One region of the Ramlibacter sp. GS1-15 genome, then DNA from elsewhere that is predicted to be linked to it. Evidence: predicted binding sites of a transcription regulator. Region 1 holds the regulator's gene; the other holds the start of a gene.

Region 1 (15,453 bases):
CCACCAGGTTGCGCGCCTGGAGTCGCACCTGGGCGTGCGGCTGTTCGAGCGAAGTGCGCACGGCGTGCGACTCAGCACGGCGGGCGAGCAGTACCTCGAGCGGGTCGCCGGCGCCCTGTCAGCGATTTCCGCGGCGACGGATGACCTGCGGCAGGGCGTGGCCAACAGCCTCTACGTGCACTGCGCGCCGACAATCGCGAGCCTTTGGCTGATGCCGCGTCTTCGCAGCTTCGCGGAAGCTCACCCCGACATCTCGCTGAACCTCTCCGCGGCCCACACACCGAGCGACTTCGCACTCGGGCAGGCCGACATCGACATCCGCTACGGCGTGCCGCAGTGGGGAGACCTGGTCGTCGAGCCTCTCTTCGAGGAGCGCATCGTGCCACTGGCCAGTCCCGCGTTCATCCGCGAGAAGCGCCTGAAGCGCGTCGAGCAGTTGCAGGACATGCCGCTCATCCAGAGCAACGTGAGCGTCGTGCAGTGGTCGGATTGGTTTGCCAAGTTCACGAGGATGCGCGCGCCCGAACGGTTCGCGTTGCGTTTCGATCGTGCCCAGATGTCGCTCGATGCGGCAACGCAGGGACTGGGCGTCGCGCTTGAGAGTGCCGTGAATGCCGGATTGCACCTGGCCGACGGGAAACTGAAAGCGGTGTTCGGCATGGACAAAGCCGTGCGTGTCAAGGCGCATTTCGTGGTGTACCCGGCAAGACATGCGCGCAGGGCACCCGTGGCGGCGTTTCTCTCATGGATCCACAGCCAGGCATCGAGAACGAAGCAATAGCGCCGGGCAAACGCACAGCGGTCCCAAAGAGGAGGAGGACTTGGATCGTGACATTCAGCCGCAGCGTCGAGTTTTGCGTCGGGTTCCAGGAAGTTGGCGTCGAAACCAGTCGTGGTGTACCCGGGCTCGATGACGCAAACGCGGATGCCGCGCGTGCGCAGTCCATGGTCGAGCGACTCGGTATTGAAGGTCACCTGACCTTGACGACGACCTTGCCCTTGGCACGGCCTGTTTCGACGTAAGCCAGGGCTTCATTGGTTTGCTCGAACGGAAAGACGCGGTCGATCACCGGGCGGATCGCGCTGGCATCAATGAGACCGGAGATTTCTCGCAGCTGGTTCCCGCTCGCCTTCATGAAAAGGAACGAGTAACCGACGCCGAGGTGTTTCGCGTTGCGCCGGACCCTTGCGCTCAACAGCCGCATGACCAGCTGCACGAACCAGGGCGCGCGAATGTCCTTGCCGAACTGCGGATCGGGCGGGCCGGAAATGGAGACGAGCTTGCCGCCGGCCTTGAGCACCCGCAGCGATTTCTCGAGCGTCTTGCCGTCCTGGCTGTTCAGCACGACGTCGTAGTCGTGCAAAACATCCTCGAAGTCCTGCGTCTTGTAGTCGACGACGACGTCCGCGCCAAGGCTTTTCACGAGCGAGGCGTTGGCAGCGCTTGTCGTCGTGGCAACCGTGGCACCCAGGTGCTTGGCCAGCTGGATCGCGAATGTACCGACACCACCCGAGCCCGCCTGGATGAAGACCTTCTGGCCCTCTTTCGGTCCGGCCCTTTCGACCAGCGCTTGCCACGCGGTCAACCCCACCAGCGGGATCGAAGCGGCCTCCTCCATCGTGAGCGTCTTGGGCTTAAGCGCGAGAGACGCTTCCTTCACCGGGACAAATTCGGCGAACGTGCCGATGCGGAAATCGTCCACGCGCGCATAGACCTCGTCGCCGCACTTGAACTGCTGCACGCCTGCGCCGACCTTGACGACCTCGCCCGCGACGTCATGGCCCAGGATGAGCGGCGGCCGATAGGGCAGCAGGAGCTTGAACTCGCCGTCGCGGATTCTCGAGTCCAGCAGGTTCACCCCGGCCGCGTGCACCTGCACGAGGACTTCGCCCTCGCGCAGTTCCGGCACCGGCATCTTCATGCTCTGCAATTCGCGCTTCTTTCCGTAGCGCTGCAAGACAAATGCCTTCATGTGGGCTCCTGGTTGTGGTCATTTCGCATGATGCGCGTCATATAAGCGGACGGGCGAAAACGGCGGTGTGCAAGCATGGTTCAGGCGGGGGCGAGGTACTTCAGCGCCGCTTCGCGAAGGCTGTCCGACAGTGCGGGCTCGTCGACGGCGCGGGCGAGGACCAGCGTCCCCACCATGGCGGCAATGGTGAGGAGCGCGCGCTCGTGGGCGGCTGGCTGCCCCCAGTCGGGCGACTGGCGCGCGACCAGGTCGACCATCGCCTTGATGTGCTGCGTCGTTGCGCGGCGCACTTCGGGTGTCTGACGCACGGTCTCGGAGCCGAGCGCGGCCAGTGGGCATCCGGACTCGACCTGCTCGAGATGTTCACGCGAGAGATAGGTGTGCAGCATCGTCTTCAGCGCTTCCTGGGTGGGCACGCTGGCCACGGCGCCGGACGCGGCGGCGGCCGATTCCGCGCAAGCGCGGCTCGCCGCTTCCGCCAACATGGCATCGCGTGAAGCGAAGTGGGCGTAGAACGCACCGTGAGTCAAACCGGCTTCCTTCATGATGTCCGCGACGCCCGTGCCGGCGTAACCGCTGCGGCGAATCGCTCGAGCGGCCGCCGACACGATGCGCTCATGCGTCGCATCTTTCGCCGCGGCTCGGGCATGGGGCTTGGACTTTTGCATGATGATTATCATACGACATTTTTCGAGCATCCGCAAGCTGATGACGGCGTGCGACGAATCGCGCGGGTTCTCTCGAGCTAGACGACCCAAGACCCCTTGGTGGAAATCCAAGTCGCGCAAAACTCGCGCAAATAGAAAATGGGCTAGCCTCTTTCGAAGCTAACCCATTGATTCAATTGGCGCGGCTGGCAGGATTCGAACCCACGACCCCTTGGTTCGTAGCCAAGTACTCTATCCAACTGAGCTACAGCCGCTGAGCCCGGAATTATAGCAGGCCGGCCGGAGGGGCTCCGTAGACCCGTCCTGCACGGCCGGACATCCCATTATATGATGCTTGACATCTCATCGAGGAGCGCAACCCATGGACATCTCCCGCCCCGCGTGGCGACCCGCCTTGTGGCTCGTGCTGCTCGCCGCGGCCGGAACCTTCGCGCTGACGATGGGGGTGCGCCAGACCATGGGCCTGTTCCTGTCGGCCTTGAATACGTCGACGGGCCTGGGGCTGGGCAGTATCAGCCTGGCCTTCGCGTTCGGGCAGCTGTGGTGGGGCCTCACGCAGCCCTTCGCCGGGGCGATGGCCGACAAGGTCGGGGCGGGGCGGGTGCTGCTCGCGGGCGCGGTGCTGGTCGCCGCCGGCACGATCATCACGCCGCTGATGACGACCACATGGGGCCTGATCCTCGCCATCGGCGTGCTGGCCGCAGGCGGATCGGGCATGGCCGGGCCGGCGGTGCTGATGGCCGCCACCACGCGCCTCATCCCGCAGGACAAGCGCGGGCTCGCGACGGGCATCGTGAACGCCGGCGGCTCTTTCGGGCAGTTCCTGATGGCGCCCATCGCCACGGCGCTGATGGCCAGCCTGGGCTGGGCGGCGGCGATGCAGGTGCTGGGCTTCTTCATCCTGGCCTGCCTGCCCGCGGCATACGTGCTGCGCGGCAATTCGGCCCACGTCGCGCCGGCCGCCGGCGCGACATCGCTGACGACTCGCCAGGCCATCGCGCAGGCCTTCCGTACGCCCAGCTTCGTGCTGCTCGCGGCCGGATTCTTCGTGTGCGGCTTCCACGTCGCCTTCCTCGCCACCCACCTGCCGGGCGTGATCGCGCTGTGCGGCCTGCCCGCGCAGTGGGCCGGCTGGTCGCTCGCGCTGATAGGCCTCTTCAACATCGCGGGCAGCCTCGCGATGGGATGGGCCGTCGGTCGCTGGCGCATGAAGTCGCTGCTGTCCCTGGTGTACGCGGCGCGCGCACTCGCGGTGGTGGCCTTCCTGCTCGCGCCGAAGACGGGGGCCGTCGTGCTGCTGTTCGCGGCTGTCATGGGCTTGACCTATCTCTCCACGGTGCCCCCAACCGCCGGCCTCGTCGCGAAGTTCTTCGGGGTCGCCAACATGGCGACGCTGTTCGGCATCGTGATGCTCAGCCACCAGTTCGGCGGCTTCCTCGGCGCATGGCTGGGCGGGCGTATCTTCGAAGCGACCGGCTCGTACGACTGGGTCTGGTACATCGACGTCGTGCTCGCCGTGGGCGCGGCGCTGGTCCACCTGCCCATCCGCGAAGCGCCCGTGGCGCCCGTGGCGCGGGCAGCCGCGGCCTGACCGGAACGCCATGCGCTACGGACCTGAACACAAGCAGCAGACGCGCGAGAAGGTGCTGCGCTCGGCCGCGCGCGCGCTGCGCCGCGAAGGCCCCGAGAAGGTCGCGGTCGCCGAGGTGATGCGCGCGGCGGGGCTCACGCACGGCGGCTTCTACGCGCACTTCGATTCCAAGGAGGACCTGCTCGCCCATGCCATCGAGGGCATGTTCGACGAGTTGCTGGCCAGTTTCGAAAGGAACGCGGCCGGCAAGCCGCCGCGCGAGGCGCTGCGCGACTACGTGAACCGCTATCTCACGCTCACCCACTGCGAGCGGCGCGACAGCGGCTGCCCCATCGCCGCGCTGGCCACCGACATCCCGCGCATGAACGAGGACGCGCGGCGCGCGTTCGAAACGGGATCGGCACGGCTGGCCAGTGCCATCGCAGGCCTGTTGCGCGAGCTGCACGTCGCCGATGCGGGCGCGGTCGCGACGTCGCTGCTGGCCGAGCTGGTCGGCGCGCTCGTGCTCGCGCGCTGCGCGTCCGACCCGGCCACGGCCGAAAGGCTACTGGAGTCATCGCGCGCGCAGGTGCTCGCACGAGTGGGCTGACGTGCCCGCGGCGCTCAATCCGCCCGGATGTTCGCCACCTTCACGACGCGGTTCCACATGTTGCGCTCGTTCGCGCCCAGCGCGTCGAGCTGCGCCGGGTCCATGGCGATCGCCTTGGCGCCCTGATCCTCCGCCAGCTTGCGGAACTGCTCCGATTGCACGACCTTCGCGATCGCCGCCGAGAGCTTCTGCTGCAAGTCGGCCGGCAGCGCCGCCGGCCCGTAGACCGCGAACCACGACGATGCCACCAGCGACACGCCCGCTTCGGTGGCCGTGGGCACATTGGGCAGCGCGCCCACACGCGTGCGGCCCGTCGTCACCAGCGCCTTGAGCTTGCCGGCGCGGATGTGGCCCAGCAGCGGGGGCGGTGTGGTGATGGTGAAGTCGACGTTGCCCGCGAGCAGGTCGGTCAGCGCGGGGCCGGTGCCGCGGTAGGGGATGTGCGTCGCGAAGGTCCTGGTCAGGTCCTTCATCAACTCGGTCGTCACGTGCTGCAGCGAGCCGTTGCCGCTGGACGCGTAGTTCACCTTGCCCGGATGCGACTTGAGGTAGGCGAGGAACTCCGCGAAGTTCGATGCGGGGAAATTCGCGCGCGTCACCAGCACCTGCGGCGCGTCGATCAGGTGCGCAATGGGCTTGAGGTCCTTGCCCGGATCGAACCCGGACACGGGCTGGATCAGCGGCGTGATGCACTGGTAGCCCGAGTACTGCACGAGCAGCGTGTTGCCGTCGGGAGCGGCGCGCGAAACCAGCTGGCCCGCGATGTTGCCGTTGCCACCGGCGCGGTTGTCCACGATCACCGTCACGCCCAGCGCCTTGCCCAGCGGCTCGGCCAGCATGCGCGCGGCAATGTCGGTGGTGCCGCCGGGCGCGGCGGGCACCACCAGCGTGATGGCCTTGCCTTGCGCCCAGGCCGGCGCGGCCCAAGGGGCGACGGCCGCTGCCGCCGCACCGGCCAGAAGCTGCCGGCGATTCATCGATGTCATGCTTGTCTCCTGTCAGTGAATGGGATGCAGGTCGCGGATGCGCCCTGCCTTGCCGATCTGTCCCGGCACCGCGTGCCCCACGAGGCCCGGCAGCGCACGCGCGAGGTCGATGAGGCGCGCGAGGTCGATCCCCGTGTCATAGCCCATCGCGTCGAGCATGTGCACGGCGTCTTCCGTGGCGATGTTCCCGCTCGCGCCCGGCGCGTAGGGGCAACCGCCGAGCCCGCCGAGCGACGCGTCGAAGCGGGTGATGCCGCTCTCCACCGCGGCCATCAGGTTCGCCAGGCCCATGCCGCGCGTGTCGTGGAAATGGAAGGTGAGCTGCGAGCCGGCGAAACATCGGACGGCCTCTTCCGCCACGCGCCGCACCTGCAGCGGGTGCGCCATGCCGGTCGTGTCGCAGAACGTCAGGCCGCGCACGCCGAGATCGGCGAAGCGATCGGCCCAGGTCATCACCTCGGCCTGCGGCACCTCGCCTTCGAACGGGCAGCCGAAAGCGGTCGAGAGCGACACGTTCACCGGCACGCGCCCTTGCGCGAGACGGATCACTTCGGCCAGCTTGGCGAAACTCTCTTCGCGCGACATGCGCAGGTTGGCGTGGTTGTGCGACTCGGACATCGACATCACGATGTTGAGTTCGTCGGGCCGCACCTCCAGTGCGCGTTCGGCGCCGCGCACGTTCGGCACCAGCACCGTGTACTCCACGCTCGGTACGCGGCCGATGCCCGCCATCACCTGCTCCGCATCCGCGAGCATCGGGATCGCCTTGGCCGAGGTGAACGAGGTCACTTCGACCTTGGCGAAGCCGCATTGCGACAGCGCATCGACCAGCGCGACCTTCTCGGCTGTCGGCACGAAGGCGGGCTCCATCTGCAGGCCATCGCGCGGCGCGACCTCGTTGAAGAAGATGCGCGTCATGCCGCAACCTCGATCCCGGCCGCGGCGAGCACCTCGTGCGTGTCCTGCCCGAGCGACGGCGCGTTGCGGCGATGTGCGCCCGGCGTGACCGAGAGCTTCGGCACGATGCCCGGCACCGCCACGCGCGTGCCGTCGGCCAGCGTGACCTGCTCGATCATGCCGCGCGCCTGGTAGTGCGGATCGGCCGCGATGTCGGCGATCGTGTACACGCGGCCCGCGGGCACCGAAGCGGCGGCGAGCGCGGCTAGCGCTTCGGCCAAACTGCGCCGCCGCGTCCACCCGGCGATCGCGGCATCGAGCTCCGCCACGCGCGCCACGCGGTCCGAATTGCGCGCGAGCTGCGGATCGTTCGCCAGGTCCATGCGGCCGATCAGTTCCATCAGCCGCCGGAAGATGCTGTCGCCGTTGCCCGCGATCAGCACGAAGCCGTCGCTGCACGGGTACGCATTGCTCGGCGCGATGCCGGGCAGCGCGCTGCCGGCCGGCCCGCGCACCGCGCCGAACACGCTGTACTCGGGCAGCAGGCTTTCCATGCAGTTGAACACGGCCTCGTACAGCGCGACGTCGATGACCTGGCCCTGCCCCGTGCGATGGCGGTGCTGCAGCGCGACCAGCACGCCGATCACGCCGTGCAGCGCCGCGAGCGTGTCGCCCAGCGAGATGCCCACGCGCACCGGCACCTCGCCCGGCATGCCGGTCAGATGGCGCAGCCCGCCCATCGCCTCGCCGATCACGCCGAAGCCGGGCCGCTCGCGGTACGGGCCGGTCTGCCCGTACCCGCTGATGCGCAGGATGATCAGGCCGGGGTTCAGCGCCCGCAGTTCGTCCGGGCCCAGGCCCCAGCTTTCCATCTGCCCGGGACGGAAGTTCTCGATCAGCACGTCGGCGTCGGCCGCCAACGTGCGAACGGCCTCCTGCGCCTTGGGGTCCTTCAGGTCGAGCGCGACCGACTTCTTGTTGCGCGACTGCACCTGCCACCACAGCGACGTGCCGTCCTTGAGCAGGCGCCAGTTGCGCAGCGCGTCGCCCGTGCCGGGCGGCTCGATCTTGATCACGTCGGCGCCGAAGTCCCCGAGTGTCTTGCCCGCGAACGGGCCCGCGATGAGCTGGCCAAGCTCGAGGACTTTCAGGCCGGCGAGCGCGGCGGGCCCTTGCGTCTTGTCTGCCGTGTGCGTCATGGCGGCGCAGTGTCCGCCTGCGGGCCGACGCCGTCTATTGCCGTTTGCGGCGCTGTGCCTTCGCATTCGGCGAAGGCTGCGCGAGGAAGCCGGCCAGGGCGCGCACCGCCTCGTCCTGCTGGCCGGCGCGCGTCGCCAGCAGCAGGCGGCGTTTCGCCCACGCCTCGGCCAGGGGGCGCAGCACCAGGGCCATCGTGCGCGCGATCGGCTCGGCCGCCGCCCGCGGCAGCACGGCGACGCCCAGGCCTGCATCGACCAGGTGACACACGGCGTCGAAGCTGCGCACCTGGAACCGCAGCCGCAACGGCCGGTTCGCCGCCAGCGCCGCCTGCTGCAGCTCCAGCAACATGGCGGCGCCGGTGTTCAGGCTGATCCAGTCTTCGTCGAGCAGCTGCGCGAACGACAGCGGCTGGCGCGACTTCGCGAGCCGGTGCGCGCGCGGCAGCACCGCCACCAGCTCGTCTTCGCGAAACAGGCGTGTTTCGATGCCGCGCGCGTCCACGCCTTCCACGAAGATGCCCAGGTCGCTGCGCCCTTCGCGCACGGCGCCGGGCACCATGTCCGACATCTGCTCCTCGAGATCGACCCGCACGCCGGGCTGCAACTTCGCGTACTGCGCGAGCAGCGGCGGCAGGAACTGGTTGATGGCCGCGGTGCTGGCGCAGAGCGACACGTGGCGCGCAACGCCCTGACCGAAATCGCGCAGCTCGCCGCCCAGGCGCTCCGCGGCCTGCAGCAGCGCCAGCCCATGGCGCACGAAGATGTGCCCGGCCGGCGTGAGGATCAGTCCGCGGCGATGGCGCTCGAACAGCGGTGCGCCGAGCGAATCCTCGAGCTCGCGCAAGCGGCGGCTGGCCGCGGCCAGCGCGAGATTGGATGCAGCGGCCGCCGCGGACAGTGACCCGTGCTGCGCGCACGCGACCGCGATGCGGATCGACAGCAGGTCGTAGCGCGCCGGATTGAACGAGGGCGTCAAGCGGCGGCCAGGGTGCCCGAGAACGGCACCTTGCCCGTCAGCATCTGCCACCACATCACCCAGTCGCTGGCGAAGCTCCAGGCCGGGTGGCCGAAGCTGGCCGGCTTGTTCTTCTCGAAGCCGAAGTGGCCGACCCAGGCGAAGCCGTAGCCGATGAACGGCAGCGCGATCAGCAGCCAGCCGTTGCGCGTGGCGATTGCGACCGCGAGCGTGAGCAGCACGAGCGTCGAGCCGATGAAATGCAGCGTGCGGCACACGGGGTTCGCGTGCTGCGTCAGGTAATAGGCGTAGAACTGCCGGAACGAGTCGAACTTCATCGCGGTCTCCTTTCGCGTGCGTCCGTGACCGCGATCTTCGCCGATTCGGCGCGCGATGGCTACTCGACCAGGTGCCGGATCATCCGGTGCGCGGGACCGCCATGCCCGGTACCGGCAGCTCCGCGATCTGCTCGGCGTCGTTGTCGTACCAGGCGATGTTGCTCGCGTAGCCCCAGGCCGAGCGCGACATCGCCCTCGCCTGCGCGATCGCGAGCCGCGGCGGCATCTCGGCCGGCGCCATGAGCAACCCGATGCCGATACGCGCCTCCCAGCTCGCGTTGCTGGTTTCGAGCTGCAGCAATTCGCCGCTCGTGCCGAGCACGACCGGCCGCGACAGGCGGCGCTTGACCCGCAGCGCATGATCGATCAGTTGCTGCGCATCCCGCGGACGGCGCGCCAGCAGCAGGAAGCCGTCATCGGGCACGCGCGCCAGCTCCACCCCCGGCAGCGCCAGCTTGCGCAGCCTCGACGCGCAGACGAACAGCGCATGGTTGTAGGCGGCGCGTCCATGCAACTGCTCGACGACGCCGAGGTTGTCGATCGACACCACGATGACGCCGCAAGGCCGTCCGTCGCTGCCGAACGAATCGCCCACTGCGAGCCCGGTACGCTCGTGCGAAGGCAGCCGCGTGATCGGGTCGAAGTTGGGGCCGTGCGTCATCACGGTGCTGACTTCGATCAGGTAGGCGTAGCGCGACCACATCGCCGCCGCCATGCACAGGAGGTACGCGATGCTGGCGACGGCACTGGCCGCATGCACCTGCCACGGCGTGTCCCGGGGATGCAAGGCGTACCAGTCGAGGCCCGCCAGCGCGACCGACATGCAGGGAAGCGCGGCCAGCGCCAGCCGGCCTTCGCGCTCGCCGCCCCAGGCGCTGCGAAGCGACACGGCCAGCCCCGCTAAGACCATCAGCGATTCCAGCGCCAGGGCGAGCCACAGCGCGTCTTGCGCCGGAAGCAGCCAGCCGACGGCGATCACCGCGCCGGCCAGCGCGGCCAGCACGATGCGGCTGCGCGCGACGCCGGCGGGCGTGCGGAAGGAGTCGAGCAGCATGAACAACATGAGCCCGAGGACGGCTGCCGTGACAGCCGCAACATGCGCCTGCAGCCGCAGCAGCGCATCGCCCTCCGCGAAAGGCACCCACCCGAGGAAGGCCAGCGCATAGGCGGCCGACAGGAAAGCGGACAGCGCCCCGGTGAGCGCCACCCGGCGCGCGGAGCGTGTGAACGCCAGCAGCGCGGCGACGCCGGACAGCGCCACCGCGCCGAAGTAAGCGCCCCAGAACCCCACCGCCAGCATGCTCATCCGTCGAGTATGCCGGTGGCGGGCCCACGGCCGAATCGGGCCGAACGCTTACTTGGCCTTGGTCGGATCGTCCTTGTCGTTCACGTAGGTCAGGTCGAACGGGCCTTCGCCGTGGATCTGGATGACCGCCGGCGTCTTCGCCATCGCGTAGTGCGGCTGCTTGGCGGGGATGGACCCGAAATCGGCGGCCTTCATCGTCTTCATCGCCTTGGCATCGAACTTCTCGCCCATGCCGACCATGAAGCTGCCCGAAATCACCGTGACGTTCTCGGTCTGCGAATGCCAGTGCGGCGCGACCTTGTAGCCCGCGGGCGTCTGCAGGCGCATCACGAACGGGCCGGGCTTGCTCGGATCGCCCTGCAGCACCGCGAGCTTCGCGCCCTTGGGCAGCACCGGCGGTGCATCGCCCCACTTCAGGCCCTCGCCGCCATGGACGGCCCAGGCCGGCGCGGACAAGGACAGGGCCGCAACCGCGGCACAGGACAGCAACGCTTGGGTGGGCAATCGGAACATGGCCATCTCCTCGGCGCGCAAGAGCGATTGATTCCCCACCGGTGGCACGCCGCGCCGGCGAGGCGTGCGGGATTGTCCACCCGCAGCCTGCGTGGCACAACCGCATCGACCGCGCGATACACAGTTTGCCCGGCGTCAACACCGCGGAAGCGGTGTTGACCTAGACTGCAAGCCATGACCGGACGGATCAGCACGAAGAACAGGTACAGCCCCGTCGCCCAGTCCTTGCATTGGCTCACGGCCATCCTCGTGCTGGCCGCGTTCATCTACGGTCCAGGCGGTCCGGAATCGCGCGTCTATTCGGATGCGCGCGAATTCGGGCGGCGGCTGCACGAGACGCTCGGCCTGAGCGTGTTCCTGCTGTCGTTCGTGCGCGTGTGCTGGCGCGCGTTCGACCCGCAGCCCGATCCGCCCGAGATGCCTCGCTGGATGGGCGCGGCGGCGAAGGCCGTCCGGGCGCTGCTCTATGTGCTGTTGTTCCTGGTGCCGCTCACGGCCATTGCCGGCGCATGGCTCGAGGGCCACGCCCTGACGTGGCTGGGCGGAAACATCGGTCCATGGCTGGCGGAATCGCATGCGCTGGGCCAGCAGGTCGCCGGGCTGCACGGCTGGCTGGGTGACGCGATCCTGTGGGTGGCGGGCCTGCATGCCGCCGCCGCCCTGTACCACCACTTCTTGCTGCGCGATGGCGTGTTGCGGGCGATGCTGCCGTCGCGTGACGGCTGACGGCGGGTGACTGGTAGGCCGTGCTGGACTTGAACCAGCGACCAAGGGATTATGAGTCCCCTGCTCTAACCAACTGAGCTAACGGCCCTCGGGGCCCTTATTGTGACTGAGCGCGTTGCTCACCAGCTTGGAGGTGATGTCCACGATCTGGATCATGCGGTCGTAGGGCATGCGGGTGGGGCCGATCACGCCCAGCGTGCCCACGACCTGCCCGTCCACCTGGTAAGGCGCGCTCACGACACTGAGCTCCTCGATCGGCACCACCTGGCTTTCGCCGCCGATGAAGATGCGCACGCCGGCGGCCTGCTCCGAGATGTCCAGCAGCCGCATCAGCTGCGTCTTCTGCTCGAACAGGTCGAAGGCGCGGCGCAGGTGGTTCATGTCGTGGCTGAAATCCGAAACGGCGAGCAGGTTGCGTTCGCCGGAGATCACCACCTCGTCCTGCTCGCGCATCGCCTCGGTGCTGACCTGAACCGCCGCCTGCATCAGGTCGGCGATCTCGCCGCGCAGCTGCTCGACCTCGGTCTTGAGCTTCTCGCGCACCTGCTCGATGGTCATGCCCGCGTAGTTGGCGGTCAGGAAATTCGAGGCCTCGATCAATTGCGACTGCGTGTAGTCGTGCGCGGTGTGCACGACGCGGTTCTGCACGTCGCCCTCGGGCGAGACGATGATCACCAGGTAGCGGCGGTCCGACAGGCGCAGGAATTCGATGTGGCGGAACACGGAGCTGCGGCGTGGCGCCATCACCACGCCGACGAACTGCGACATGTTCGACAGCAGCTGTGCCGCATGGGCGATGACGCGCTGCGGCTGGTCGGGCGGCAGCTGGGGCGCGTGGGCCAGTTCGTCGCGGCGGGCCGTGAGCATGGTGTCCACGAACAGGCGGTAGCCGCGCGCCGTCGGGATGCGGCCCGCCGACGTGTGGGGGCTGGCGATGAGCCCGAGCTCCTCGAGGTCCGCCATCACGTTGCGGATGGTGGCGGGCGAAAGCTCCAGCCCGGAGGCGCGCGACAGGGTGCGCGAACCCACCGGCTGCCCCTCGGCGATGTAGCGCTCGATCAGGGCTTTCAACAACAGCTTGGCACGGTCATCGAGCATGTCGAGCCAATTCTAGCGAGCGCGCCCCTTTTAATGCTCTAATTTCCGAATGAAATGCGTCTTCCGCCAGATCGCCCTGATCGGCAAGTACCACGCCTCGGTGGCGGGGTCCGCCGGTTCGCCGCGCGCGGCGCTGGAGGAGATCGCGCAATTCGTCATGGCGCAAGGCTGCACCGTGGCCCTGGAGCGCGAGACGGCGCTGGCCTCGGGCCTGGCCGGCTACACCGAACTCGACGTCCCCGGCATCGGCACCAACTGCGACCTGGTGCTGGTGGTGGGGGGCGACGGCACGATGCTGGGCATGGGCCGGCAGCTGGCGCGCTACGGCGTGCCGCTGATCGGCATCAACCAGGGGCGGCTGGGCTTCATCACCGACATCCCGCTCGGGGGCTTTCGCGAGGCCCTGGGCCCCATGCTGGCCGGCCAGTTCGAGGAGGACCACCGCAGCATCATGCAGGCGCGCGTGATGCGCGGCACCGACTGCGTGTTCGAGGCCACGGCGATGAACGACGTGGTCGTCAACCGCGGCGCCACCTCGGGGATGGTGGAGCTTCGCGTGGAGGTCGACGGCCACTTCGTCGCCAACCAGCGCGCCGACGGCCTGATCGTCGCGTCGCCCACCGGCTCGACGGCGTATGCCCTGTCCGCCGGCGGCCCGCTGCTGCATCCGTCCACCCCGGGCTGGGTGCTGGTGCCGATCGCGCCGCACACGCTGTCCAACCGGCCCATCGTCCTGCCCGATGCGTCGGAGGTCACGATCGAGCTGGTGTCCGGCCGCGACGCCAGCGCCAATTTCGACATGCAGTCGCTGGCGTCGCTCTTGCACGGCGACCGGATCACGGTGAAGAGGTCACAGCATCGCGTGCGATTCCTTCACCCGCGCGGCTGGACCTACTTCGATACCTTGCGCAAGAAGCTTCATTGGAACGAGGGGCACTCCTGATATGTTGAGGCGGATCGCTTTGCGCGATTTCGTGATCGTGCGCGAGCTCGAACTGGAGCTCGCTGGCGGCTTTTCCGTGCTGACGGGCGAGACCGGCGCGGGCAAGTCCATCCTGGTCGATGCGCTGCAGCTCGCGCTGGGCGCGCGAGCCGACAGCAGCGTCGTGCGCGAAGGCGCGGCGCGCGCGGAGATCACGGCGGAATTCGACCTGCCGGCCGCGCTCGTGCCGTGGCTGCAAGAGGCCGGGTTCGAGCGGGAAGACGCACTGCTGCTGAGGCGCAGCATCGACAACCAGGGCAAGAGCCGCGCCTGGATCAACGGCAGCCCGGCGACGGCGACGCAGCTGCGCGAGCTGGCGGACAGCCTGGTCGACATCCATGGCCAGCACGCCTGGCAAAGCCTCACGCGCGCCGATGCCGTGCGCGAGCTGCTGGACGGCTACGCCGCTGTCGACGTCCAGCCCGTGCGCGATGCGTGGCAGAAGTGGCGCGCCGCGCAGAAGACCTTGGCCGATGCCCGCGCCGCGCAGGAGACGCTGTCGCGCGAGCGCGAGCGGCTCGCCTGGCAGATCGGCGAACTCGACAAGCTGGCCCCCGGCACCGACGAGTGGGACGAGCTCAATGGCAGCCACACGCGGCTCGCGAACGCGCAATCGCTGATCGAGGCGGCGCAAGGCGCGATCGAGGCGATGGAAGGCGAGGAAGGCAGTGCGTCGCGCGCGCTGGCGCAGGCGCAGTCGCTGCTGTCGGCGCAGGAGCATGTCGAGCCGCAGTTCCGCGAGATCGCGGAAGTCCTCGCCTCCAGCCTCGCGCAGGTCGAAGACGCGGCGCACACCTTGCACGCCTACCTGCGCAAGACCGAGCTTGATCCGCAACGGCTCGCGCAGCTGGACGAGCGCATGTCGCTGTGGATGTCGCTGGCGCGGCGGTATCGGCGCACGCCGCCCGAGCTGCCGTCGCTGCTCGCGTCGTGGAAGGAAGAACTCGCCAGGCTCGATGCGGCCGCGGACCTCGCGGCGCTGGAGCAGGCAGACAAGCAGGCGCAGGCGGCCTACCTCGCGGCCGCACGTTCCATCTCGAAAGCCCGCACCAAGGCGGCGCCGCAATTGGCCAAGGCCGTGACCGCGGCGATGCAGGGCCTGGGCATGCAGGGTGGCCGTTTCGAAGTCCAATTGCAGACACTCGCCGAGCCGCAGCAGAGCGGCCTGGAGGAGGTGGCGTTCCTCGTCGCCGGCCATGCCGGCAGCACGCCGCGACCGGTGGGCAAGGTCGCTTCCGGCGGCGAGCTGTCGCGTATCGCGCTGGCGATCGCCGTGACCACCAGCCGCCTGGGCACGGCGCAGACCCTGATCTTCGACGAGGTCGATGCCGGTGTCGGCGGCGCCGTCGCGGAGACAGTGGGTCGCCTGATGAAGCAGCTGGGGCGCGACAGGCAGGTCCTGGCCGTGACGCACCTGCCGCAGGTCGCCGCCTGTGCGGACCACCACCTCGTCGTGGCCAAGCAGAGCGATGCGAAAGGCCCGGCCAGCAGCGTGACCGGCGTGCTGGGCGAGCATCGCGTCGCCGAGATCGCGCGCATGCTGGGCGGCGAGCGCCTGTCGGGCACCACGCTCGCGCACGCGAAGGAAATGCTCTCGGGGGCAGGATGAGCCTCGAGCTCGTGCTCATCACC
Region 2 (15,453 bases), 390 kb from region 1:
CGTGCCGACGGCGCCGGCCCATTTCCTGGGCGACTACCCCTCGCTCAAGTGGAAGAAGTTCGCGCACTTGCTGCCCGGCGACATGAGCGGCATGTCCGTACTGGACATGGGCTGCAACGCGGGCTTTCATTCGTTCGAGATGAAGCGGCGTGGCGCGAGCCGCGTGGTCGCGATCGATTTCGACGACTATTACCTGAACCAGGCGCGCTTCGCCGCCGAGGTGCTGGGTCACGAGGACATCGAGTTCCGGCGCCTGTCGGTGTACGACGTCGCTTCGCTCGGCGAGAAGTTCGACCTGGTCCTCTTCATGGGCCTGATCTATCACTTGCGGCACCCGCTGCTCGCGCTGGACCTGATCCACGAGCACGTCGCGAAAGACATGCTGCTGTACCAGTCGCTGCAGCGCGGCAGCAGCGAGGTCGAGCCGCTGGCCGAGGACTACGACTTCTGGGAAACCGAGATCTTCGAACGGCCCTCGTACCCGCGCCTGCACTTCGTCGAGAACAAGTATTCGCACGACGAGACCAACTGGTGGATCCCGAATGCCGCCGGCAGCGCCGCGATGCTTCGGAGCGCCGGCTTCCAGGTGATCGCCCACCCTGAAGAGGAAGTGTTCCTGTGCCGGCGCGGCGAACTGCCTGCGGGCGGCGACACGCAACGCGCGGCCTACCCGCTGAAAGCGTGAGCGCGCCGTGCACCTCACTGACCTGCTGGCCGGGCCGCGCGCGATGCTGGTCGCCGCGCATCCCGACGACGAGAGCGTCGGTGCATCGACGCTGCTGCCGCGCCTGGCGCACGCACGCTTCGTCTATGTGACGGACGGCGCGCCGCGCGACGGGCGCGACGCCGCACGGCAAGGCCGGACCGTCGAGGAGTACCGCGACGCGAGGCGGCGCGAACGCGCCGCAGCGTTCGCGCTATGCGGGCTGGATCCCTCGCGCATCATCGAACTCGATTGCCCCGATCAGCAGGCGGCCTTGCGCCTGGCCCCGCTCGCCCGCAAGCTGGCGACCTGGCTGGACGAGTGCCGCGTCGAAACGGTGCTCACGCATCCTTATGAGGGCGGTCACCCCGATCACGACGCGACCGCGTTCGTCGTGCATGCCGCTGCTCACCTTGCCCGGCGCAGACCCGTGATCGTCGAGATGACTTCGTACCACAAGGGGCCGCAGGGACTGGTGGCGTGCGAGTTCCTTCCGGACGCCGCTGTCGACCCGCAAACGACCACGACCTTGTTGTCCGGGCAGCAGCGTGCGTTCAAGCAGTCGCTGCTCGACTGCTATGCCTCGCAACACGACACCTTGCGCTGGCTGCCGCTCGATGTCGAACGATTCCGGCCCGCACCACGCCACGACTTCCGTCGATCGCCGCACGATGGGCAACTGTGGTACGAAACGCGCGACTGGGGCCTAGATGGCCCGCGCTTTCGCGAGCTGGCCGCCGATGCGATGCGCGAGCTGGGGATCGAGTCATGAGCCTGACGGTCCTGAGCGTCGCGTTCCCCTTCGCGCGCGTCGCGCCCGATGCGGTGGGGGGCGCCGAACAGGTGCTCGGGCGGATCGATGCGGCGTTGGTGCGTGCCGGGCATCGCTCGCTCGTCGTCGCGAGCGCGGATTCGACGGTGCAGGGGCGCCTCACCGGCGTACAGGTTCCGACCGGGCCGCTCACCGACAGCCAGCGGCGCCGCACCTGGGCCGAATGCCGCGAGTGCGTGATCCGCGCGATCGGCGCCTTCCGGCCGGACGTGGTGCACATGCACGGCCTGGATTTTTTCGAGTACTTGCCGCCGCCCGGTGACGTGCCGATCGTCGTCACGCTGCACCTGCCGCCGTCGTGGTATCCACCACGCGCGTTCGACCCTGCACGCGAGGACGTGCACCTGCATTGCGTCTCGCGCAGCCAGCATGCGCAGTGCCCGCCGGGTGCGCGGCTGCTGGCACCGATCCCCAACGGCGTACCCGTTCGCGATCGTGTGCCGCGGGTGCGCCGTCAAGGGTTCGCGCTGGCATTGGGGCGCATCTGCCCCGAGAAGAACTGGCATGCCGCGCTCGACGCGGGCCGGATCGCGGGTGTGCCCGTGCTGCTCGCCGGCGAGGTGTTTCCGTACGAGGCGCACCGCGACTATTTCGATGCGCAGATCCGGCCACGGCTGGACCACGCCCGCCGTTTCGTCGGCCCGGTCGGGCCGCGCATGAAGCACCGCCTGCTGGCCCGCGCGCACTGCCTGCTCGTGCCGAGCCTGGCCCCGGAGACAAGTTCGCTGGTTGCGATGGAGGCGCTGGCCTGCGGCACGCCGGTCATCGCTTATGCGAGTGGCGCGCTGACCGAGATCGTCCAAGAGGGGGTGACGGGTTTTCTCGTGGACTCGCCCGGAGCCATGGCCGCGGCCATCGCGCGCTGCGAGCACATCGCGCGCTCCCGCTGCCACGCGGTCGCACGCGAAAGGTTCGACGTGAAGCGCATGTTGGCACAGTACTTCGATGTCTATCACCAGCTCGCGGCGCACACGGTCGACTTCGCTTGAGGTCCTGACCTCGACGGACGCGCTCGACAGCCTGCGCCCGGATTGGGAACGCTTGTGGCGCCGCGCGCGCGCGACCCCGTTCCAGTCGCCGGCCTGGCTGCGGCCCTGGTGGACGCATGTGGGCTGCGGCGAGCTGGCGAGCCTGGCCGTGCGCGATGCGGACGACGGCGAGCTCGTGGGCCTTGCGCCCTTGTACATCTTCCGCGACGGCCGTGGCGTGCGCCACCTGTTCCCGCTGGGGATCGGGACGACCGATCGCATCGATGCGCTGGCCGACCCCGGGCGCGAAGACGAAGTCGCGCAGGCCATCGTGGAGCACGTCGAGGCCCTGCGCGGCGAATGGGACGTGCTCGAGTGGCCGCAGCTTGCGCAGCACGCGGTGCTGCTGCGCTGCCGCTGGCCCGCGTCGTGGCGCATGGGCGTGAGGGCATGCGAGGCGAATCCGGTGCTGCCCTTGCCGGCGCGGGTGCCCGAGCCGATGGCGAAGAGCCTCGCCTATTGCCGCCGTCGCGCGGCACGCGACGTCGCCCCTCGCATCGAGATGGCGGACGCGAGCAACACGCATGCGCTGCTGGGTGCGCTTGCCGCGCTGCATGCGAAGCGATGGGCGCGGCGCGGCTTGCCGGGCGTGTTCGGCGAGCCGGGTGTCCTCGCCGCGCACCGCGAGGCCGCGCCGCAACTTCTGGCGCTGGGGCTGCTGCGCCTGCTCGCGCTTCGTTTCGAGGGCGAGATCGTCGGCATGGCGCTTGCCCTCGCCGATGCACCGGGCGTGCCGCGGCGGCGCTGGTATTGGTACATCGGCGGCTTCGATCCCGCCTTTTCCATCTACAGCCCCGGCACGCTCCTGATCGGCCACGCGATCGATGCGGCAACCGCCGAAGGCGCGAGCGCGTTCGACTTCCTGCGCGGCGCCGAAGACTACAAGTACCGCTGGGGCGCGAACGACGAACCGATGTTCGCGCTGGACATCAATCCCTAGGAAGTGTCATGTCCTTGCAGTTTCCCATCGGCGTGCGCTGGACCATCGGCGACGTCAGCGACCGCGGCTTCGAGGCGTTGCGCCTGTCGATCTGGGGCGCGTGGCATGTCTTCGGCCCGGGTGCCGGCTACGCCGTGTGCGTCAACACGGTTCCGGTGCGTGAGGCGCGCGAGCGCACCGGCCCCGTGCCGCACGCCGTCGGGTGGCATCAGGTGACGGCGGGAGATGTTCCCGCTTTCCTGCGCACGATCCTCGCGCGCAACATGGCCGAGGGCACCGGCTGGAAGTTCGCGCCGGCGCGCCTCTTTCCGCAGCGCTTCGAGGTCGCGCTGGACAACGACGCGATCCTGTGGGCGTTGCCGCCTTCCATCGAACAGTGGCTCGCCTGCGCCGCGCAGCGCGGCGAATGCCTGCTGGCGCAGGACGTGCGCGCGGCTTGCGGGCAGTTCGCGGCGATGGCCCCGCGCGAGCCGGCGCTCAACTCCGGCATCCGCGGCCTGCCCCCGGGGTTCGATCTCGAGAGGGCGCTGCTGCGCACGATCGGCGCGCGGGAACAGCAGCTGGGCGCGCCCATGGTCTTCGCCTCCGAGCTGGACGAGCAGGGATTGCAGGCCGCGGCCCTGTGGCGGGCCGGAAGCTTGCACGTGGTCAGCGTCGACGAAGTGTCGATCTGCTCGCCGTTCTTTCCGCACAGCCCGTATCTCGGCCGGTGCGGCGCCCACTTCGTCGGCCTGAACGCCCGGCACATCGCGTGGGACTACTACGATCGCCCCGCCGACGAGTGGATGACGGAGCACTGGGTTCGCCATCGGCGCGAGCTCTGCGCGCGCACCGGCGCGCCGCTCGCGCTGCACGAGGCGTCAGTGTGAGGGCAGCGCCGCCTTCGCATCGGGTTTGACGCGGCGAAGCAGCGCCATCATGTCGCGCTCGATGCGCCGCATGGCCGCTTCGGTGTGGCCCTCGAAGCGCACCGTCAGCACCGGGTTCGTGTTGGAGGCGCGCACCAGGCCGAAGCCGTCGGGCCAGTCGACCCGCAGGCCGTCCACGGTGCAGACCTGCGCGCCGGGGAAGTCGGCGATCGCCGGCAGGGCGCGCGCCACCTCATGCGCCTCGCCTTCCGCGCATGCCACATGCAGTTCCGGGGTCGAACAGCTTCCGGGCAGCGCATCGAGCACGGCGCTCGCGTCGGGGTGGCGCGACAGGATTTCGAGCAGCCGGCATGCGCCGTAGGTGCCGTCGTCGAAGCCGTACCAGCGTTCGCGAAAGAAGATGTGGCCGCTCATCTCGCCGGCGATCGGCGCCTGAAGCTCGTTCATGCGCTGCTTCACCAGCACATAGCCGCTCGGCCCCATGACCGGCTGACCGCCGGCGGCGGCGATCACCTCGGGCAGGCGCTGCGTCGACTTCACGTCGAAGACGATGGGGGCGCCGCGCACACGCGCGAGCGTGTCGCGGGCCAGCAGCATCAACTGCCGGTCGGGATAGACGACATTGCCGGTGCGCGTCACCACGCCGAGCCGGTCGCCGTCGCCGTCGAGGGCCAGGCCCAGCTCGGCACCCGCCTCCTGCACCTTCGCAATCAGGTCCTGCAGGTTCGCGGGATTGCCGGGATCGGGATGATGGTTGGGAAAGCGGCCATCCACGGCGCAGAAGAGTTCCGTGACGTCGCAGCCGATCGCGCGCAGCACCTGGGGCGCCGACGCGCCGCCGACGCCATTGCCGCAATCGATCACGACCTTCATCGGCCGCGCGAGCTTGACGTCGCCGGCAATGCGATGGGCATAGGCGTCGAGCACGTCGGCTCGCACCACACGGCCGGGGCGCGGCGGCGCGACGGGGCTATCGGCTTCGATGCGCTGGCGCAGCAGCTGGATCTCGTCGCCATGGACCGTGCGCCCGGCGAGCACGAGCTTGAAGCCGTTGTGGTCGCGCGGGTTGTGGCTGGCCGTGACCTGGATACCGCTGCGCGCGAGCGTGCAGGCGGCGAAGTACAGCATCGGTGTCGTCGTGGCGCCGAGCTCGATCACGTCGACGCCGCCGGCCACGAGCCCGCGGATCAGGGCATCGGCCAGTGCCTGCGAACTGAGTCGGCCGTCGCGGCCGACGGCCACCACAAGCTGATGCTCGGCGCGTGCCATCCCGGCGAACGCGCGTCCCAGCCGGCGCGCGAATTCCTCGTCGAATGCCACGGGCACGACGCCGCGTATGTCGTAGGCCTTGAAGATGCCGGGGGTGTGCACGGTGCGAGGCGAAGCAGTGCGAACGATTCTAGTGAGGCGCGAAGCTCATCAAGCGCAACCGCCGGCGACCCAGGCCGAGCTGCGCGGATACGACTTGTCCGACAGCGCAACACCGTGGCCTCCTAGTGCGCGCCGCGAGCTCGTGCCTAGCATGGGAGAAGACGCCGCCGGGGCCGCACAAGAGGCCAGCCATCACCGATCGAAAGGAGGCATGCCATGCCGCAGAAAGCCTGGAGCAACAAGCGCGAGCGCCAGTACGAACACATCAAGGAAGGCTACGAGAAGCACGGCAAGGACGAGAAGACGGCCGAGGAAATCGCGGCGCGGGTCGTGAACAAGGAGCGCGCGCAGCACGGGGAAGCGAAACATGCGAGCGCGCAGTCGCTCGCGGACATGCCGGCACCCAGGCGCGGTGGCCAGCGCTCGCACCGCGGCCAGGGCGGCCGCACGCGCGACCAGCTTTACGAAGAAGCGAAGCGCAAGGGCATCAGCGGCCGCTCGACGATGACGAAGGACGAACTCGAGCGAGCGGTCGACTCGAAGTGAGTCACTCGCCGTCCCAGTAGTCGAGCGCCTGGGCAGGACGCGTCATGTGGCGGATCTCCCCGCCGCCGTAGGCCCCGATCTTGCCGGAATCCGGATACTCGCAGACCTCCGCGGGCATCATGGTGCTGACGGAGATGTACGCGAGCTCCTCGTCCGAGTCGTTCACGATCTGGTGGGCCGTATCGGGCCCGCCGGTCGGGCAGCAGATGAAGTCACCCGCGCGGATCGGCCGGGTTTCGCTGCCGTAGCGCAGCTTGCCGCGCCCGCGCACGATGAAGAACATCTCTTCCTCCGCGCGGTGGCTGTGGAACGGACAGCCCGCTTTGCCCGGCGGCAGCACGTCATAGGAATAGCCCAGGTCCTTGGCACCGAGCAGCGGGCCGACTCGGGCGCCCCGCGTCTCGAACTTCTTGCCGTGCTGAAACGTTTCGAGCTTCAGCTCGTCGATGTTGATGACGCGTTGGTTGATTTTCATGAGCGGCTCCACTGCGTGCAGCCTCGGTCTCGGCCAAATTGCGAGCGGGCTCCTGGCGCCGACATTCTCATGCAGGTCCGCTTCTGACCGGCAGCGCAGCATTGGAATTGGCATCAATTCCTGGCCGACAGCTCCGCAGATTGTGGGAGCGCCCTGGCTGCACCGTCGCACGGTCGCCACGCAAATGACTCGCCAGCCATTCCTTTTCTTGCCGACGGATGAGCACGCTGGCTAGACTGGCCGCGGACCCGATACCCGGGTCCGCAACATCCAATAGGGAACGAAGAATGAAATTGATCGCGATCGCGGCCGCCTCTGCCATGCTGATGGCCGGCGCCGCCCAGGCCCAGACCCGCTCCACCGTCACCGGCACCACCTATGGCGAGCTGGGCTACAGCACGCTGAAGATTTCCGACTCGGGCATCAGCGTGAAGCCCGCCATGCTGCGCGGCATCGTCGGCTACAACTTCCATGAGAACTTCGCTGTCGAAGGCATGCTGGGGTTCGGCGTGCGCAAGGACAGCACCTCGACGACGTTCGCCGGCGTGCCGGTCGATGTCCAGCAAGACGTTCGCCACATCGTCGGCATCTACGTCAAGCCGAAGGCAATGATCAGCGACGCGTTCGAAGTGTTCGGCCGACTGGGCTACGCCCACACCCGCGTGCGGACCGCCGCTTCGGTGGCGGGCTTCTCGGCGTCGGACAGCGGCAGCGACAGCAGCGTGTCCTATGGCGTCGGCGCCAACTTCAACATCTCGCCGAAGATGTACGTGGGCGTCGACTACATGCGCTACTTCAAGAAGGATGACACGAAGATCGACGGCTTCACCATCGGTCTGGGCTATCGCTTCTGATCCTGCGCATCGCGCACGAATGCCCGCCGCCGGCGGGCATTTTTCTTTCTGGCCGGGACGCCGCAGGAGCTTGCGTTTCGCGAGGGCGCCGGTCTCTTGAAACGCCCCCAAAAGGCCTTATCATTGGCACTCGCTGGATTTGAGTGCTAACAGCAGAGCTGGCCGGCCACTCAGCCCAAGCGCAAGTTAATAAGCGCTAACTTTCTTTGGATCGTTGGCGTTTTTTGATGTCCTTCCGTCAGTCATTCAAGGAGATGCAATGAAGCTTCGCCCCCTGCACGATCGCGTGATCGTCAAGCGCCTGGAAAACGAGACCAAGACCGCCTCGGGCATCGTCATTCCCGACAACGCCGCCGAGAAGCCCGACCAGGGTGAAGTCCTGGCCGTCGGCCCGGGCAAGCGCAGCGAGAAGACCGGTGACTTCATCGCCCTGAACATCAAGGTCGGCGACCGCGTGCTGTTCGGCAAGTACAGCGGCCAGACCGTCAAGGTCGATGGCGACGAACTGCTGGTCATGAAGGAAGACGACCTGTTCGCGGTCGTCGAGAAGTAATCAGGCTGATCCCAAGGAGAAAATCAAATGGCAGCTAAAGACGTTATCTTCGGCGCGGACGCGCGTCATCGCATGGTCGAAGGCGTGAACATCCTGGCCAACGCGGTCAAGGTCACGCTGGGTCCGAAGGGCCGCAACGTGGTGCTCGAGCGCTCGTTCGGCGCCCCCACCGTCACCAAGGACGGTGTGTCGGTCGCGAAGGAGATCGAGCTGAAGGACAAGCTCCAGAACATGGGCGCGCAGATGGTCAAGGAAGTCGCTTCCAAGACCAGCGACAACGCCGGTGACGGCACGACGACCGCCACGGTGCTCGCGCAGGCCATCGTTCGCGAAGGCATGAAGTACGTGGCCGCGGGCATGAACCCGATGGACCTCAAGCGCGGCATCGACAAGGCCGTGACGGCCCTGGTCGAGCAGCTGAAGAAGCAGTCCAAGCCCACCACGACGTCCAAGGAAATCGCCCAGGTCGGCTCGATCTCCGCCAACAGCGACGAGTCGATCGGCAAGATCATCGCCGACGCGATGGACAAGGTCGGCAAGGAAGGCGTGATCACCGTCGAGGACGGCAAGTCGCTCGACAACGAACTCGATGTCGTCGAAGGCATGCAGTTCGACCGCGGCTACCTGTCGCCCTACTTCATCAACAACCCCGAGAAGCAGTCCGCCATCCTCGAGAACCCGTTCGTGCTGCTGTACGACAAGAAGATCTCGTCGATCCGCGACCTGCTGCCGACGCTCGAACAGGTGGCCAAGGCCTCGCGCCCGCTGCTGATCGTCGCGGAAGAAGTCGAAGGCGAAGCGCTCGCGACGCTGGTGGTCAACACCATCCGCGGCATCCTGAAGGTCGTGGCGGTCAAGGCGCCCGGCTTCGGTGACCGTCGCAAGGCCATGCTGGAAGACATCGCCATCCTCACGGGCGGCCAGGTCGTCTCCGAAGAGACCGGCATGACGCTCGAGAAGATCACGCTGGCCGAGCTGGGCCAGGCCAAGCGCATCGAAGTGGGCAAGGAAAACACCACCATCATCGACGGCGCCGGCAAGGCCGCGGACATCGAAGCGCGCGTCAAGCAGATCCGCGTGCAGATCGAGGAAGCCACCAGCGACTACGACCGCGAGAAGCTGCAAGAGCGCGTGGCCAAGCTGGCCGGCGGCGTGGCCGTGATCAAAGTCGGTGCCGCGACCGAAGTCGAGATGAAGGAAAAGAAGGCCCGCGTCGAAGACGCCCTGCACGCCACGCGTGCGGCGGTGGAAGAAGGCGTGGTGGCCGGCGGTGGCGTCGCGCTGCTGCGTGCCAAGCAGGCCGCCGGCGCCATCAAGGGCGACAACGCCGACCAGGAAGCCGGCATCAAGCTCGTGCTCAAGGCCATCGAGTCGCCGCTGCGTGAGATCGTCTACAACGCCGGCGGCGAAGCCAGCGTGGTGGTCAACCGCGTGCTGGAAGGCAAGGGCAACTTCGGCTTCAACGCCGCGAACGACACCTACGGCGACATGATCGAGATGGGCATTCTCGATCCGACCAAGGTGACCCGCACCGCGCTGCAGAACGCCGCGTCCGTCGCGTCGCTGATGCTGACCACCGAGGCGATGGTCGCCGAAGCGCCGAAGGAAGAAGCGCCCGCCATGCCCGGTGGCATGGGCGGCATGGGTGGAATGGGCGGCATGGACATGTAATGTCCGGGCGTGCCTCGCCATGAGAAAAGCGCCCCTCGGGGCGCTTTTTTTTTGGCGTCGACCGTGCGGGCCGGGAATCAGGACTCGAAGATGTCCTTGTACGAAGAATAGATGGCCAGCATGGTGAGCGGCATCAGCACGAACCAGCCGAGCCCGAAAGGGATGGACGCCACGACCGCAGCGACGATCCAGATCAGGCCGTAGACAAGGAACGCGCCGACGTTTCCCCAAGTCGCGGACCAGCTGGCCTTCAGCGCATCCACCGGCGCCACATCGCGAAAGACGACCAGCGCGGGCGCGAACCACAGGGCCATCGCGAACACGAAGCCGAGCACCAGTCCCACCAGCACGGCCAGCATGCCGAAAGCGGCGCCCGCCATCATTCCCCCCGCGCTGCGGGCGGCCCCGCCGGCCATCATTCCCATCACGGCGCCGCCCCCCATGAGGGTCATCACCAGCACAATGACGAGCGTCGCCCCGGCAGCCAGGGCGCCCAGCACCAACAAGGGGTTGAGCTTGTCCTTGAAGCCCGCGAACATGTCCGCGACCTCGAGCGAGCCGCCACCGTCAAGCTTGCGGGCCGACAGCATCCAGCCGCCGGCGATCACCTGGCCCAGAACCGTCGCGATCAGGCCCCCGATGAAGGGAATCCAGCCCAGTACGAAGAACCCGATCACGAAAATCACGCCGAAAATCAGCCACATGCCCGGGTTCTTCATGAAAAGCGCCCAGGATTGCGTCCACCAGGCCGTTCCGCGTCCGGCTTCCACCGCGCGCTTGGCGCCGGTTCCGATTGCCGTGTCCTCCATTGTTGTTCCCTCCAGTCGTGGTGCAGTTCGGATCGAACCGCCGCGGAGTATGCCGCGCCTGTCGGTCAGCACAAGAGAGTTTGCCGCAGGCCGTCAGCGGCCGGCGACCCGGCGCAGGAGGCCGGCCGTGGAAGGATCGAGGCCGGCCTCATCGCCGCTCGCCAGCCGCGGCGCGATGTCCGTGGCGAGCACCTTGCCCAGCTCCACGCCCCACTGGTCGAAGCTGTTGATGCCCCAGATCGAGCCGCTGGTGAAAACGCGGTGCTCGTACATCGCGACCAGCGCGCCCAGGCTCGCCGGATCCAGCCTCTCGAGGATGAAGAAGGTGCTGGGCCGGTTGCCGGGAAAGTCCCTGTGGCCGCCGGCGTCAGCCTTGCCCTGCATCAGCGCCTGCGCTTGCGCGAGCGCATTGGCCAGCAGCTGGTCGTGATGGCCTGCGAGCGAATGCGCCGCATGCTTCACGGCGATGAACTCGACCGGCACCACGTCCGTGCCCTGGTGCAGCATCTGGAAGTACGCGTGCTGCCCGTTCGTGCCCGGCTCGCCCCAAACGACAGGCGATGTCGACACGGTCAGCGGCCGGCCCATGGCGTCCACGCGCTTGCCGTTGCTTTCCATCTCGAGCTGCTGCAGGTAGGCCGGCAGGCGCTTCAGGCCGCTGTGGTACGGCGCGACGCTGCGGCTCGCGAAGCCGAAGAAACCGCGGTAGAAGACGTCCAGCAGCCCCAGCCGCACCGGCAGGTTCGCATCGAGCGGTGCCGTGCGGAAATGCTCGTCCATCTCATGGGCGCCGGCGAGCAGCTTGCGGAAGTTCTCCGCGCCGATGGCGATCGCGATGGGCAGGCCGATCGCCGACCACATCGAGTAGCGGCCGCCCACCCAGTCCCAGAAACCGAAGGTCGTCGCTATCCCGAATTCGCCCGCCGCCTTCACGTTGGTCGTCAGGGCCCCGAAATGCCGCGCGACATCGGTGCCGCCCTGCTGCTCGAACCAGGCCTTGGCCGAGCGTGCATTGGTCATCGTCTCGATCGTCGTGAAGGTCTTGGACGCGATCAGGAACAGCGTGCTTTCGGGCTTGACCTGCGCCAGCACCGCGGCGAGCTCGTGACCGTCGACGTTTGACACGAAATGGAAGCGCTTGCCGGGGATCGCGAAATCGGCCAGCGCGGTCACGGCCATCTGGGGGCCGAGATCGGAGCCGCCGATGCCGATGTTGACCACGTCCGTGATGCGCGCGTCGCCCCGCACGCGCTCGGCGTAATCGAGCATCGCATCGAGCGTCTCGTGCACCGCGCGCGCATCGGGGTCGCGGCTCGCGCCCTTGGGCATGCGCAGCAGCCAGTGCTTCACGGCGCGCCGCTCGGTGTTGTTGACCGGCTCGCCTGCGAACATCGCGTCGCGGTGGCGCTCCAGCATGCATTCGCGCGCCAGCTCGAGCATGAGCGAACGGGTATGCGCATCGATCAGGTTCTTCGACAGGTCCGCGAAAACGCGCGGCGCCTGCTGGGAATAGGTCTCGAAGCGCTTCGGCTCGGCGCGAAAGGCGTCGCGCACGTCCAGCAAGCGGCCTTGTTTGTCGAAATGCTCGCGCAGCGACAACCAGGCTTGCGTGTGGTCGCAATGGGGGCGGGAGATGGCATCGATCATGCGCGGATTATCTGCGTCCCCACCTCTGCCGCGCGGAGTCGCTAAAGTTAGCCTTCATCCCGAACAACTAGAACGCCCATGAGCTTCGACCTGATCGTTTTCGGCGGCACCGGCGACCTCGCCTGGCGCAAGCTGATGCCCGCCCTGTTCCAGGCCTTCCGCCACGGCACGCTGCCGGCCGACGGCCGCATCATCGGCGTGGCCCGCGACAACCTCTCGGACACCCAGTACCGCGAACTCATCCGGTCGCGCTTCGACGAGGTCGATCTCGCCAAGCGGCCCAATGCCGAGGAGTTCGACCGCTTCGCCCGCCTGCTGCACTTCCTGCGCATGGACCTGTCCCGGCCCGAGGACTTCCAGCGCCTGGCCGCCACGCTGCACGAGCGGCGCGCCGACACGGTGGTGATGTACCTCGCCACGGCGCCGTCGCTGTTCATGAGCGCTTGCGAGCAGCTGGCCGCTGCGGGGCTGAACACGCCCAACACGCGGCTGGTGCTGGAGAAGCCGCTGGGCCACGACCTCGCCTCCAACCGCGAGATCAACGAGACGGTGCGGCGCGTCTTGCCGGAACGGCAGATCTTTCGCATCGACCATTACCTGGGCAAGCCGTCGGTGCAGAACCTCTTCGCGCTGCGCTTCGGCAACGCCCTCTTCGAGCCGCTGTGGCGGCGCGAGAACATCGCCAACATCCAGATCACGATCGCCGAGGACCTCGGCGTGGAAAAGCGCGGCGCCTTCTACGACCAGACGGGTGCACTGCGCGACATGGTCCAGAACCACGCGTTGCAGCTGCTGTGCGCGATGGCGATGGAGCCGCCGATCAACGCGCACGCCGACGCGATCCGCGACGAGAAGCTGAAGGTGCTGCGCTCGCTGAAGGCGTGGACGCCGGAAGCGCTGGCGCAGCAGGTGGTGCGCGGGCAGTACGGGCCGGGCAGCGTGCACGGCGAGCAGGTGGCCGGCTATCGCGAAGAGCCCGGCGTCGCCGCAGAGAGCACGACGGAGACTTTCGTCGCCCTGCGCGCGGACATCGGCAACTGGCGCTGGGCCGGCGTGCCCTTCTACATCCGCACCGGCAAGCGGCTGGGATCGCGCGATGCGCGCATCGTCGTCAACTTCCTGCCGACGCCGCATCCGATCTACCAGGCGCCGGTGGGCGCGGTGAACAAGCTGGTGATCCACCTGCAGCCGAAGGACGGGCTCGAGCTGCACCTGCTCGCGCAGGGGCAGGATGGCCGGCGCGGCACGCAACTGCTCTCGCCCGTGCACCTCGACCTCGATTTCGACAAGCGTTTCGGCTCCGAGCGGGTGGGTGCCTACGAACGGCTGTTGATGGACGTGATCGACGGGCGCCTGAACCTCTTCGTGCGCGCCGACGAGCAGGAAGAAGCCTGGCGCTGGGTCGAGCCGATCCTGGAATATTGGGCGAACGATCCGAGCGGACCGCGGCCGTATGCGGCGGGCACGTGGGGCCCGAGTGCGGCCAGCGCGATGATTGCGCGCGACGGCCACTGCTGGTCGGAGGAATGCTGAGCTACTTCAGGAAGCGGATGCCCGGCCGAAGCTCTTCGTAGATCAGGTAATCCGTCTCCTTCATGCCGAGGGAGGCGTAGGTCGCATGCGCGGCCTCGTTCTCCTTCTCGACGTAAAGACGGAAGCCGCACACCGACGCGTCGGATTGCGCCAGCGCGCGTACGTGCTCGTACAGCCGCCGGTACACGCCCTGCCGGCGGAACTCCGGCTGCACGTACACGCTCTGGATCCACCAGAACAGGCCATTGCGCCAGTCGCTCCATTCGTTGGTGACCATCAGGCAGGCGATCACCTCGCCCTGGCGTTCCGCGACGAGGTAGAAGCCGAGCGACGGCGTGGCGAGCAGGCGCCGCACGCCCGCTCCGATCACTTCCGGAATGAGGTCCTTGCCTTCGGTCTCGCGCGCCATCGCCGCGTTGAAAGCGGCGATGGTGTCGGCGTCGCGCGGTTCGCCGCGCCGGAAGGCGAGTTCGAGCGGCATCAGATGCGCCCTTCTTCCACGGCGTGGCAGGCGACGCGCACGCCACGCAGTTCGAGCAGGGCCGGCCGCTCGACGCGGCAGCGCTCGTTGGCGAACGGGCAACGGGGATTGAAGGTGCAGCCGCCAGGCGGGTTGAGCGGGTTCGGCACTTCGCCTTGCACCGGCGTTCGCGACTTGCCGGTGGCGTGCATCTTCGGGATCGCCTCGAGCAGCATCCTCGTGTACGGGTGCTGCGGGTTGCCGAACAGCTGGTGCTTGCCGGCGAGCTCGACGATGCGGCCGAGGTACATCACACCCACCTGGTCGCTCACGTGGCGCACGACGGCGAGGTTGTGCGAGATGAAGAGATACGTGAGGCCCCGCTCGCGCTGCAGGTCCTTCATGATGTTGAGCACCTGCGCCTGCACGCTGACGTCGAGCGCCGAGGTGGGCTCGTCGCACACCAGGAATTCGGGCTCGGTCGCGAGCGCGCGCGCGATCGAGATGCGCTGGCGCTGCCCGCCGGAGAACTGGTGCGGGTACTTGTCCATGTCGGCGGCGCCCAGTCCCACCGATGCGAGCAGCCGCGCCACTTTGTCGTCGAGCTGCTCCCGGTCGCTGATGATGCCGTGCTCCTTCAGCGGCTCGCCGACGATGTCCTCCACGGTCCAGCGCGGGTTCAGGCTCGCGTACGGGTCCTGGAAGATCATCTGGATGCGACGGCGGATCGCGCGGTTGCCGGCGCGGTATGCCGCGTGCGCGTCCTCGCCGTCGAACGCCACACTGCCGTGCGAGGGCTCGTACAGGCCCACGAGCAATTTCGCCACGGTGCTCTTGCCGCAGCCCGACTCGCCGACCAGCGCGAGGGTCTGGCCCTTGGCGATCTCGAAGCTCACGCCGTCGACGGCGCGCAGCAGCCGCCGGCCCGTGCGCTCGATCAGCCGGTTGAGCAGCGGCGGCGAAACGTCGAACGTTCGCGCGAGGTCGCGCGCCTGGACCAGCGGCGCGTTCATGCGGCCACCTTGACCGGGACACCGGACGCGGCGTCGTGCAACCAGCACGCAGCGCGCGTCGCACCGGCCGCCAGCAGCTCGGGGCGCTCGATGCGGCAGCGGTCGAACACCCGCGGGCAGCGCGGGTTGTAGGCGCAGCCGGCGGGGAT

Evidence for each region. Region 1 encodes HrcA, which represses chaperone genes, less so after heat shock. Its sites were predicted from a motif close to TTAGCACTCNNNNNNNNNGAGTGCTAA; they were not measured.
Region 2: AC3EF3_RS18290 (co-chaperone GroES) is a predicted target of HrcA. The motif match lies at 7,742-7,768, and genes of this name have one in related genera.

Annotation. Positions count from the first base shown of each region.
Region 1 covers NZ_JBYNTU010000001.1:3,246,934-3,262,386, forward strand. The annotation lists gene AC3EF3_RS16215 (LysR substrate-binding domain-containing protein) at 1-781, shown strand, start outside; gene AC3EF3_RS16220 (NADP-dependent oxidoreductase) at 972-1,973, opposite strand; gene AC3EF3_RS16225 (TetR/AcrR family transcriptional regulator) at 2,054-2,653, opposite strand; tRNA gene AC3EF3_RS16230 (tRNA-Arg) at 2,819-2,895, opposite strand; gene AC3EF3_RS16235 (MFS transporter) at 3,003-4,232, shown strand; gene AC3EF3_RS16240 (TetR/AcrR family transcriptional regulator) at 4,243-4,821, shown strand; gene AC3EF3_RS16245 (Bug family tripartite tricarboxylate transporter substrate binding protein) at 4,836-5,807, opposite strand; gene AC3EF3_RS16250 (hydroxymethylglutaryl-CoA lyase) at 5,820-6,725, opposite strand; gene AC3EF3_RS16255 (CaiB/BaiF CoA transferase family protein) at 6,722-7,903, opposite strand; gene AC3EF3_RS16260 (LysR substrate-binding domain-containing protein) at 7,938-8,879, opposite strand; gene AC3EF3_RS16265 (Mpo1-like protein) at 8,876-9,196, opposite strand; gene AC3EF3_RS16270 (GGDEF domain-containing protein) at 9,276-10,502, opposite strand; gene AC3EF3_RS16275 (cupin domain-containing protein) at 10,551-11,015, opposite strand; gene AC3EF3_RS16280 (cytochrome b) at 11,190-11,741, shown strand; tRNA gene AC3EF3_RS16285 (tRNA-Ile) at 11,753-11,829, opposite strand; gene hrcA (heat-inducible transcriptional repressor HrcA) at 11,820-12,839, opposite strand; gene AC3EF3_RS16295 (NAD kinase) at 12,889-13,782, shown strand; gene recN (DNA repair protein RecN) at 13,784-15,430, shown strand; gene rapZ (RNase adapter RapZ) at 15,427-15,453, shown strand, end outside.
Region 2 covers NZ_JBYNTU010000001.1:3,635,508-3,650,960, forward strand. The annotation lists gene AC3EF3_RS18245 (TIGR04290 family methyltransferase) at 1-685, shown strand, start outside; gene AC3EF3_RS18250 (PIG-L deacetylase family protein) at 693-1,475, shown strand; gene AC3EF3_RS18255 (glycosyltransferase) at 1,472-2,524, shown strand; gene AC3EF3_RS18260 (GNAT family N-acetyltransferase) at 2,577-3,503, shown strand; gene AC3EF3_RS18265 (hypothetical protein) at 3,512-4,372, shown strand; gene AC3EF3_RS18270 (phosphomannomutase/phosphoglucomutase) at 4,364-5,743, opposite strand; gene AC3EF3_RS18275 (plasmid stabilization protein) at 5,960-6,289, shown strand; gene AC3EF3_RS18280 (cupin domain-containing protein) at 6,291-6,764, opposite strand; gene AC3EF3_RS18285 (porin family protein) at 7,052-7,618, shown strand; gene AC3EF3_RS18290 (co-chaperone GroES) at 7,878-8,171, shown strand; gene groL (chaperonin GroEL) at 8,199-9,842, shown strand; gene AC3EF3_RS18300 (BPSS1780 family membrane protein) at 9,920-10,723, opposite strand; gene pgi (glucose-6-phosphate isomerase) at 10,745-12,298, opposite strand; gene zwf (glucose-6-phosphate dehydrogenase) at 12,377-13,831, shown strand; gene AC3EF3_RS18315 (GNAT family N-acetyltransferase) at 13,833-14,312, opposite strand; gene AC3EF3_RS18320 (ABC transporter ATP-binding protein) at 14,312-15,304, opposite strand; gene AC3EF3_RS18325 (ABC transporter ATP-binding protein) at 15,301-15,453, opposite strand, start outside.